Regions from separate parts of the Vibrio harveyi genome, predicted to be linked through region 1. Evidence: predicted binding sites of a transcription regulator. Region 1 holds the regulator's gene; the other holds the start of a gene.
The links. Region 1 encodes MetJ, which represses methionine synthesis genes. Its sites were predicted from a motif close to TTAGACNTNTANANGTCTAA; they were not measured.

Region 1 (3,423 bases):
CTGTAATGATGACACGCTTGTGGCTATGTTGAGTTAACGCCTCTTTGATAAGTGCATAAGAGCGAGCTCGGTCGACTTCTGGCTGCGTTCCAGCTTCTGCGCGTAAAAAGGCGCGAGAATCTTGCGCTACCGCTGGAAGATCCTGTTGTGATAACAGTGCAGCCAGTAAGCGTGACGACCATACTTCACCATGCCCAAGCACTGCTGCTTTTTGCGCTTCCGTAAGTGGCGCAGTTAACTCAGCTAAGGTACTGAATTCATCTTGAAGAGAAGCAAGCACTTGCGTTTGCGCTTCTCCTTCTAATAAAGCTTCAATTAACTCTGTCTGGAACAGTCGCAAGTTTTGTAGCGCTTCATGTGCGATGCGACCGTCTTTATCCAGCCCTTCTAAAAACTCGATCAAGCGGTTAGTGGTTTTCCCTGCAGCCGATACCACCACCAAATCATTTTCTGCTGAATACTCTTTAAGAATACCCACCACACGTTGGTAACATTCTGGGTTCGCTAAGCTGCTACCACCAAATTTATGCAGCTGACGTTGTACAGTCATGACCTTACCTCTCCCAATTACTGTGTAGCTTTCGCAAATGCTTGCTCAAGATCAGCAATCAGATCTTGGGCATCTTCTAAGCCAACAGATAAGCGCAGTAACTGTTGAGAAACACCAGCTTCAGCCAGAGCTTCTTCACCCATCGCACGATGCGTCATTGACGCAGGGTGACAAATCAAGCTTTCTACACCACCTAGCGACTCAGCAAGAGAGAAGAGTTCAAGTTCTTTAACAAACACTTTTAGCTGCTCAAATGAGCCAGCAAACTCAAAGCTCAGCATAGAACCAAAACCCGATTGTTGCTTCTTCGCGATGTCATGGCCTGGATGCTCTGGCAAACTTGGATGATAAATCTTCGCTACCAAAGATTGCGTTTGCAAATACGCCAACACTTGCTGAGAGCTTTCTTCATGAACTCGCATTCGCGCACCCAGCGTACGAATTCCTCGAAGCGTCATGTAACTGTCGAATGGCGTACCCGTTGCACCAATGCAGTTACCCCACCATGCTAACTCTTCAGCATGCTCTTCGCTCTTAGTGATCACCACACCACCAATCACGTCAGAGTGACCATTAATGTATTTCGTTGTTGAGTGGATAACAAAATCCGCACCAAGCTCCAAAGGCTTTTGGTACACAGGTGTCAAAAAGGTATTGTCCACTGCGACTAAAGCGCCAACTTGTTTTGCCTTCTCACACACAGCCGCAATATCAACAACGCGTACGAGTGGGTTTGACGGAGTTTCTAACAAGATAAGCTTTGGCTTTTTCGCAATCGCCGCAGCCAACGCTTGCTGATCCGACTGGTCAACAAACTGCACTTTAAAGTCGCCTTTGTTGGCGCGAGTATTGAACAGACGATACGTACCGCCGTAGCAATCATGCGGTGCAACAATTAAGTCATCAGGTCCAAGAAACGCCGATACCCAAAGGTTTAGTGCCGATGTGCCGCAGTTAGTGACAACCGCTCCTTTACCTGACTCAAGTTCGTACAATGCTTTTTCTAACAAGCCTCGGTTTGGGTTACCAGAACGTGTGTAGTCGTATTGTGGAACTTCACCAAACGCGGGGAAGCCGTAGTTAGTAGAAAGGTAGATTGGTGGTACAACAGCGTGATATTGACTGTCTGACTCGATACCAGTGCGTACAGCAATGGTCGCAGGCTTACGGGTGCTCATGGGTGTATCCTTTCACGGGTGGTGACATCTAAATGGGAATGCGCTATATCTAGCTTGTATTGCTCAATTGATTAACACTCTTCCCTAACTATTAACCTCACTTTACTTGTCTAAAAATAAGACGTCAACACTTCTAGACGTCCATATGTCTTTGCTTATGGCGGTAAATGCAGCTAAAATCAGCACCTATATTTATTTTTCTAACTTATTACATTAATGAAGGTGCGCAATGGCTGACTGGAATGGCGAATACATTAGCCCGTATGCTGAGCACGGTAAAAAAAGCGAACAAGTAAAAAAGATTACCGTCTCTATCCCGCTAAAAGTTTTAAAAGTGCTGACTGATGAGCGAACTCGCCGCCAGATCAATAACTTACGCCATGCGACTAACAGTGAGCTACTATGTGAAGCATTCCTACATGCTTACACAGGGCAACCACTGCCAACTGATGAAGACCTTCGTAAAGACCGCCCAGATGATATTCCTACAGAAGCAAAAGCGCTGATGACGGCAATGGGCATCGAATTCGAAGCGTTTGACGAAGAATAATTGCTTACAAATTCGTCAACACGATGAGGCTGCACCGGGGACAGTTTCAGACCAAACTAAAAAGGGACGCCATCGCGTCCCTTTTCTTTGCTGTCAGAAATGACTTTGGCTTACTCCGCCATGTAGTTTTCTGGCATCTCAATACGCGCTACACCTGAATCAACCGCAGCTTGAGCAACCGCTTTTGCTACGCGTGGTAGTAGACGTGGATCCATTGGTTTTGGAATGATGTAATCAGAGCCAAACTCTAGCTTGTCTACGCCAGCTGCCTTCAATACAGCTTCTGGTACTGGCTCTTTTGCCAATTCACGAATCGCATCGACTGCCGCAAGCTTCATTTCATCATTAATTTCACTCGCACGAACATCCAATGCACCACGGAAGATGAATGGGAAACACAGAACGTTGTTTACTTGGTTCGGGTAGTCGCTACGACCAGTGCCCATGATCAAGTCATCACGCACTTCATGAGCCAATTCTGGTTTGATTTCTGGATCTGGGTTTGAACATGCGAACACAACAGGCTTATCTGCCATCAGCTTCAATGCTTCTGCAGGTAGTAAATTTGGACCTGATACACCCAAGAACAGATCCGCACCTTCAATCACGTCTTCCAGCGTACGCTTATCTGTGTTGTTTGCGAATAACTGTTTGTATTCGTTTAGGTCGTCACGACGTGTATGGATCACCCCTTTACGATCCAGCATGTAGATCTTCTCACGCATTGCGCCACATTTGATCAACAGCTCCATACATGCCACTGCCGCAGCACCAGCACCAAGACAAACGATGGTTGATTCTTCTAGCTTCTTACCTTGCAGCTCAATTGCGTTCAGCATACCCGCAGCCGTTACGATTGCAGTGCCGTGTTGGTCATCGTGGAATACAGGTACATCACAGCGTTCGATAAGGCGCTTTTCAATCTCAAAACAATCAGGCGCTTTGATATCTTCTAGGTTAATACCACCGAAAGTATCTGCAATGTTTGCTACTGTGTCGACAAATTCGTCGATCGTGCGGTGTTTCACTTCGATATCAATTGAATCTAGACCAGCAAAGCGTTTGAACAACAGCGCTTTACCTTCCATTACTGGTTTAGAAGCTAGCGGACCAAGGTTACCAAGACCAAGAATAGCCGTGCCGTT
Region 2 (3,423 bases), 900 kb from region 1:
AACAATAGCAGGCTTAACGCAACGAGAACCGTAGCTTTGAACCCAGCCAAACTTCGTCGTCTGGAACCCTGCTAAGTTTTCTGCAAAGTACTCCACCATATCGTTACGCTCTGCTTCACCGTGCACTAATACATCAAGATCGAGGGCTTCTTGACGTCTAACCGCATCTGCAATGTGCCCTTTTAGCGCTTGGTGATAGTCATCCGTCGAAAGTTGACCACTACGAAACGCACTGCGCTGAACACGAATCTCACTGGTTTGAGGGAAGGAACCAATCGTCGTCGTTGGTAGTAGAGGTAACCCTAACACTTCCGCTTGATGCGCAGCTCGCTCTGCATAGGGTGCGCTGCGCTCAGTTAAGGATGCTGAGATGCTATTCAAGCGGGCTTGCACATGTGGCTTGTTGACATGAGCAGCCGTTTTGCGATCTTTAATTGGTTGGCTATATGTATCACACGCCAATATCGCGTTGTGGTCACCATCGAGCGCACGACCAAGTAACGCAACTTCCGTGACTTTTTGTTTGGCAAACGCAAACCAACTTTTAACTTCATCACTGAGCGCTGGCTCAAGATCCAAATCCACAGGGCTGTGTAACAGTGAGCAAGAGCTGGCTACCCATAGATTGTCACCAAGTTTATCCTTAACGGGTTGCAAACGTTCACGCTGCGCACTCAAGTCAGAGCGCCATACATTACGACCATTCACCACACCCGCAGAAAGTACCCAACCTTGTGGCAGTTTTTCCACCACCTCATCAAGCTGCTCAGGCGACGCGGATAAATCGATATGAAGGCCATCAACTGGCAATTCGACAATCTTATCTAACGTGTCACTCACCGAATCAAAATAGGTAGTAAGTAGAACTTTGACATCGCTACGAATGACTTGATATGCCAATTTGAATGCGTCGCCCCACTTCTCTTCAAGCTCCAGAGAAAGAATCGGCTCATCGATTTGGACCCATTCGACGCCTTGATTTGCTAATTTGGACAGAATCGCTTGATAAGCGGTTAGCAATCTTGGCAATAAGGTGAGGCGATCAAAATCTTCTTCGATTTCTTTTCCTAAATACAGGTAGCTCAATGGTCCCAACAAAACGGGTTTCACATTATGACCCAGTTTTATGGCATCGTTCACCTCTTCGAACAATTGAGGCCAACTGACTTCAAAACAATCGTCTTTGCTGAACTCCGGCACAATGTAGTGATAGTTGGTATTAAACCACTTGGTCATATCAGACGCAGCCGCCCCAGAACAATCGCAACCCGCTTGAGATTGCCCACGCCCGACTTTGAATAGTGTGTCTAAATCCGGAAAGCCATTAGCGTGGCGCTTTGGTGTGTGCCCTAGCAACAGAGTGGTGGTCAATACATGATCATACCAAGCAAAATCGCCAGCCGTCGCGAAGCTCAATCCTGCTTCAGCTTGAGTAGCCCAGTTCTTTTCACGAAGTGTCGCCCCTACTTGTTTAAGCTCAGTTTGTTCAATTTCTCCTCGCCAGTATTTCTCCTGTGCAAACTTCAGCTCGCGCTTTTCGCCAATGCGTGGGTATCCAAGAATATGCGTTGTCGTTGTCATGTCCGTATTCCTTTTTCAGTGTCTGATGTTTGAGTCAGTACATCGAGATTAAATTTCACCAAGATGTCTGGATGGCTAAAACTATCTCTCTGAGGGGCTAATTGAACAACATCCAATTATTCAACTTGTTTATTAGGAAAATTCATAATGAGAGCGCTCACTCGTAATCTCCCAAAACAAATAGACGTCTAGACGTTTACATATCCAATTTTTATCGGTAAGTTAATAAAGCTCATGGTAGAAATACAAGGATGAATGGGATTCATGATAGAGTTGAAACACTTACGCACTCTGACCTCGTTACGAGACACAGGGTCACTCACGGCCACAGCGACAGCACTGCACCTGACGCAATCCGCTCTTTCTCACCAAATCAAAGATCTTGAATCTCGCATCGGTGCTCAGTTGTTTTTGCGTAAAACACGCCCAGTGAAGTTCACATCCGAAGGTGAAATATTACTTCGTCTTGCCGATGACGTTTTACCCAAACTCGCCCGAGCAGAGAATGAACTCGCGAGCTTGAAAGAAGATGTCAATGGACGTTTACATATGGCTATCGAGTGCCATTCTTGCTTTCAATGGCTGATGCCTGCGTTGAAGGAATACCAAGTTACCTGGCCAAGTGTCACGCTCGACTTCTCTTCCGGTTTTGGTTTTGAACCTCTCCCTGCGTTGCTTGCCGGAGAGCTTGACTTGGTGATCACATCTGACATTCAACCACGCTCAGAAGTACACTATGAGCCGCTGTTTGATTTCGAAATGCGTTTGATCACGTCCACCAGCCATCCGCTTGCCAATAAAGACATCATTGAACCAGAAGATCTTGCCGATCAAACCATGCTCTCCTACCCGGTTCAGAAACAGAGATTAGATGTCGTGAAACACTTTTTGCAGCCAGCGGGGATTGAACCTGCGAAGTGGAAGCAAGCAGATAATACTTTGATGTTAGTGCAAATGGTGTCAGCAGGATTAGGTGTTGCCGCACTGCCTAATTGGGCGATTTCAGAGTTTTCGCGCCAAGGGCTCATCACCAGTAAGCCTTTTGGTAATGGGTTATGGCGTCGTTTGTTTGCCGCAACACGAAATTCAGAAAAGGAGAAGCGCTATCTACAAGCATTCTTTGCCACGGCACGCCAACAATGCAAAAGCCACCTTGATGGCATCAAGATGGCTTAATGATTCAGATATAGAGACAAGATTAGCGTTCGTAAGATTTGAACTGATTGGTAAGTGGGTCATATTGATAGCCGAGCATATCAAGCTTGCCCACTACCGATTCAACATCCATCTCGTACATAGAAACCAGCTCTTCGAAACTGTCGCATTCTAAGCGCAGCTTTTCATTGACGATACCCAGCAAAATAATGCTGTCCCAGTTACTCACATTGCTTAAGTCCATAGCGACACTCCTCTAAGACAAGGTATTTAGCCTCAGGGTTTTGTTGAGCACATGCGTCTAGGCGCGCTCTAAACAAATAGAGGCTATAACTAAAGCGTAGACTTAATCGAATGATTTGAAAGTGAGCTCGGTCTAAATCCCGAGCTCATTTGTGAAATTGTATGGGGAAAGGATAACCCAGCAGCTTACGCGCCAAGTAGAAACAGACCTTGGAGACTTGTCATGGATGCCAAAGCAAGCAGCAGCGCTGCAGCAAGCTGAGCCTTATTCGGTGCTTTGTGCGTAAAGATGTGCCAACACCAAACCACAATCGCTATGATCAACATGGCTAGCGACGCCAAGATATGCTGTGTGACTGAGTTCAGTGTTGCTTCATCAAGTTGATATGCAGAAAACAAGGTCAGCACGACTAGCAACATACCCGATACCACACCAGCCACAGG

Region 2: a site for MetJ is predicted at 1,762-1,781, ahead of metE (5-methyltetrahydropteroyltriglutamate--homocysteine S-methyltransferase). Genes of this name have one in related genera too.

Annotation. Positions count from the first base shown of each region.
Region 1 covers NZ_CP125875.1:3,419,910-3,423,332, reverse strand. The annotation lists gene QMY49_RS16220 (bifunctional aspartate kinase/homoserine dehydrogenase II) at 1-550, opposite strand, end outside; gene QMY49_RS16215 (O-succinylhomoserine (thiol)-lyase) at 568-1,728, opposite strand; gene metJ (met regulon transcriptional regulator MetJ) at 1,958-2,278, shown strand; gene QMY49_RS16205 (malic enzyme-like NAD(P)-binding protein) at 2,389-3,423, opposite strand, start outside.
Region 2 covers NZ_CP125875.1:845,638-849,060, reverse strand. The annotation lists gene metE (5-methyltetrahydropteroyltriglutamate--homocysteine S-methyltransferase) at 1-1,581, opposite strand, end outside; gene metR (HTH-type transcriptional regulator MetR) at 1,846-2,757, shown strand; gene QMY49_RS03915 (DUF4250 domain-containing protein) at 2,780-2,980, opposite strand; gene QMY49_RS03910 (hypothetical protein) at 3,166-3,423, opposite strand, start outside.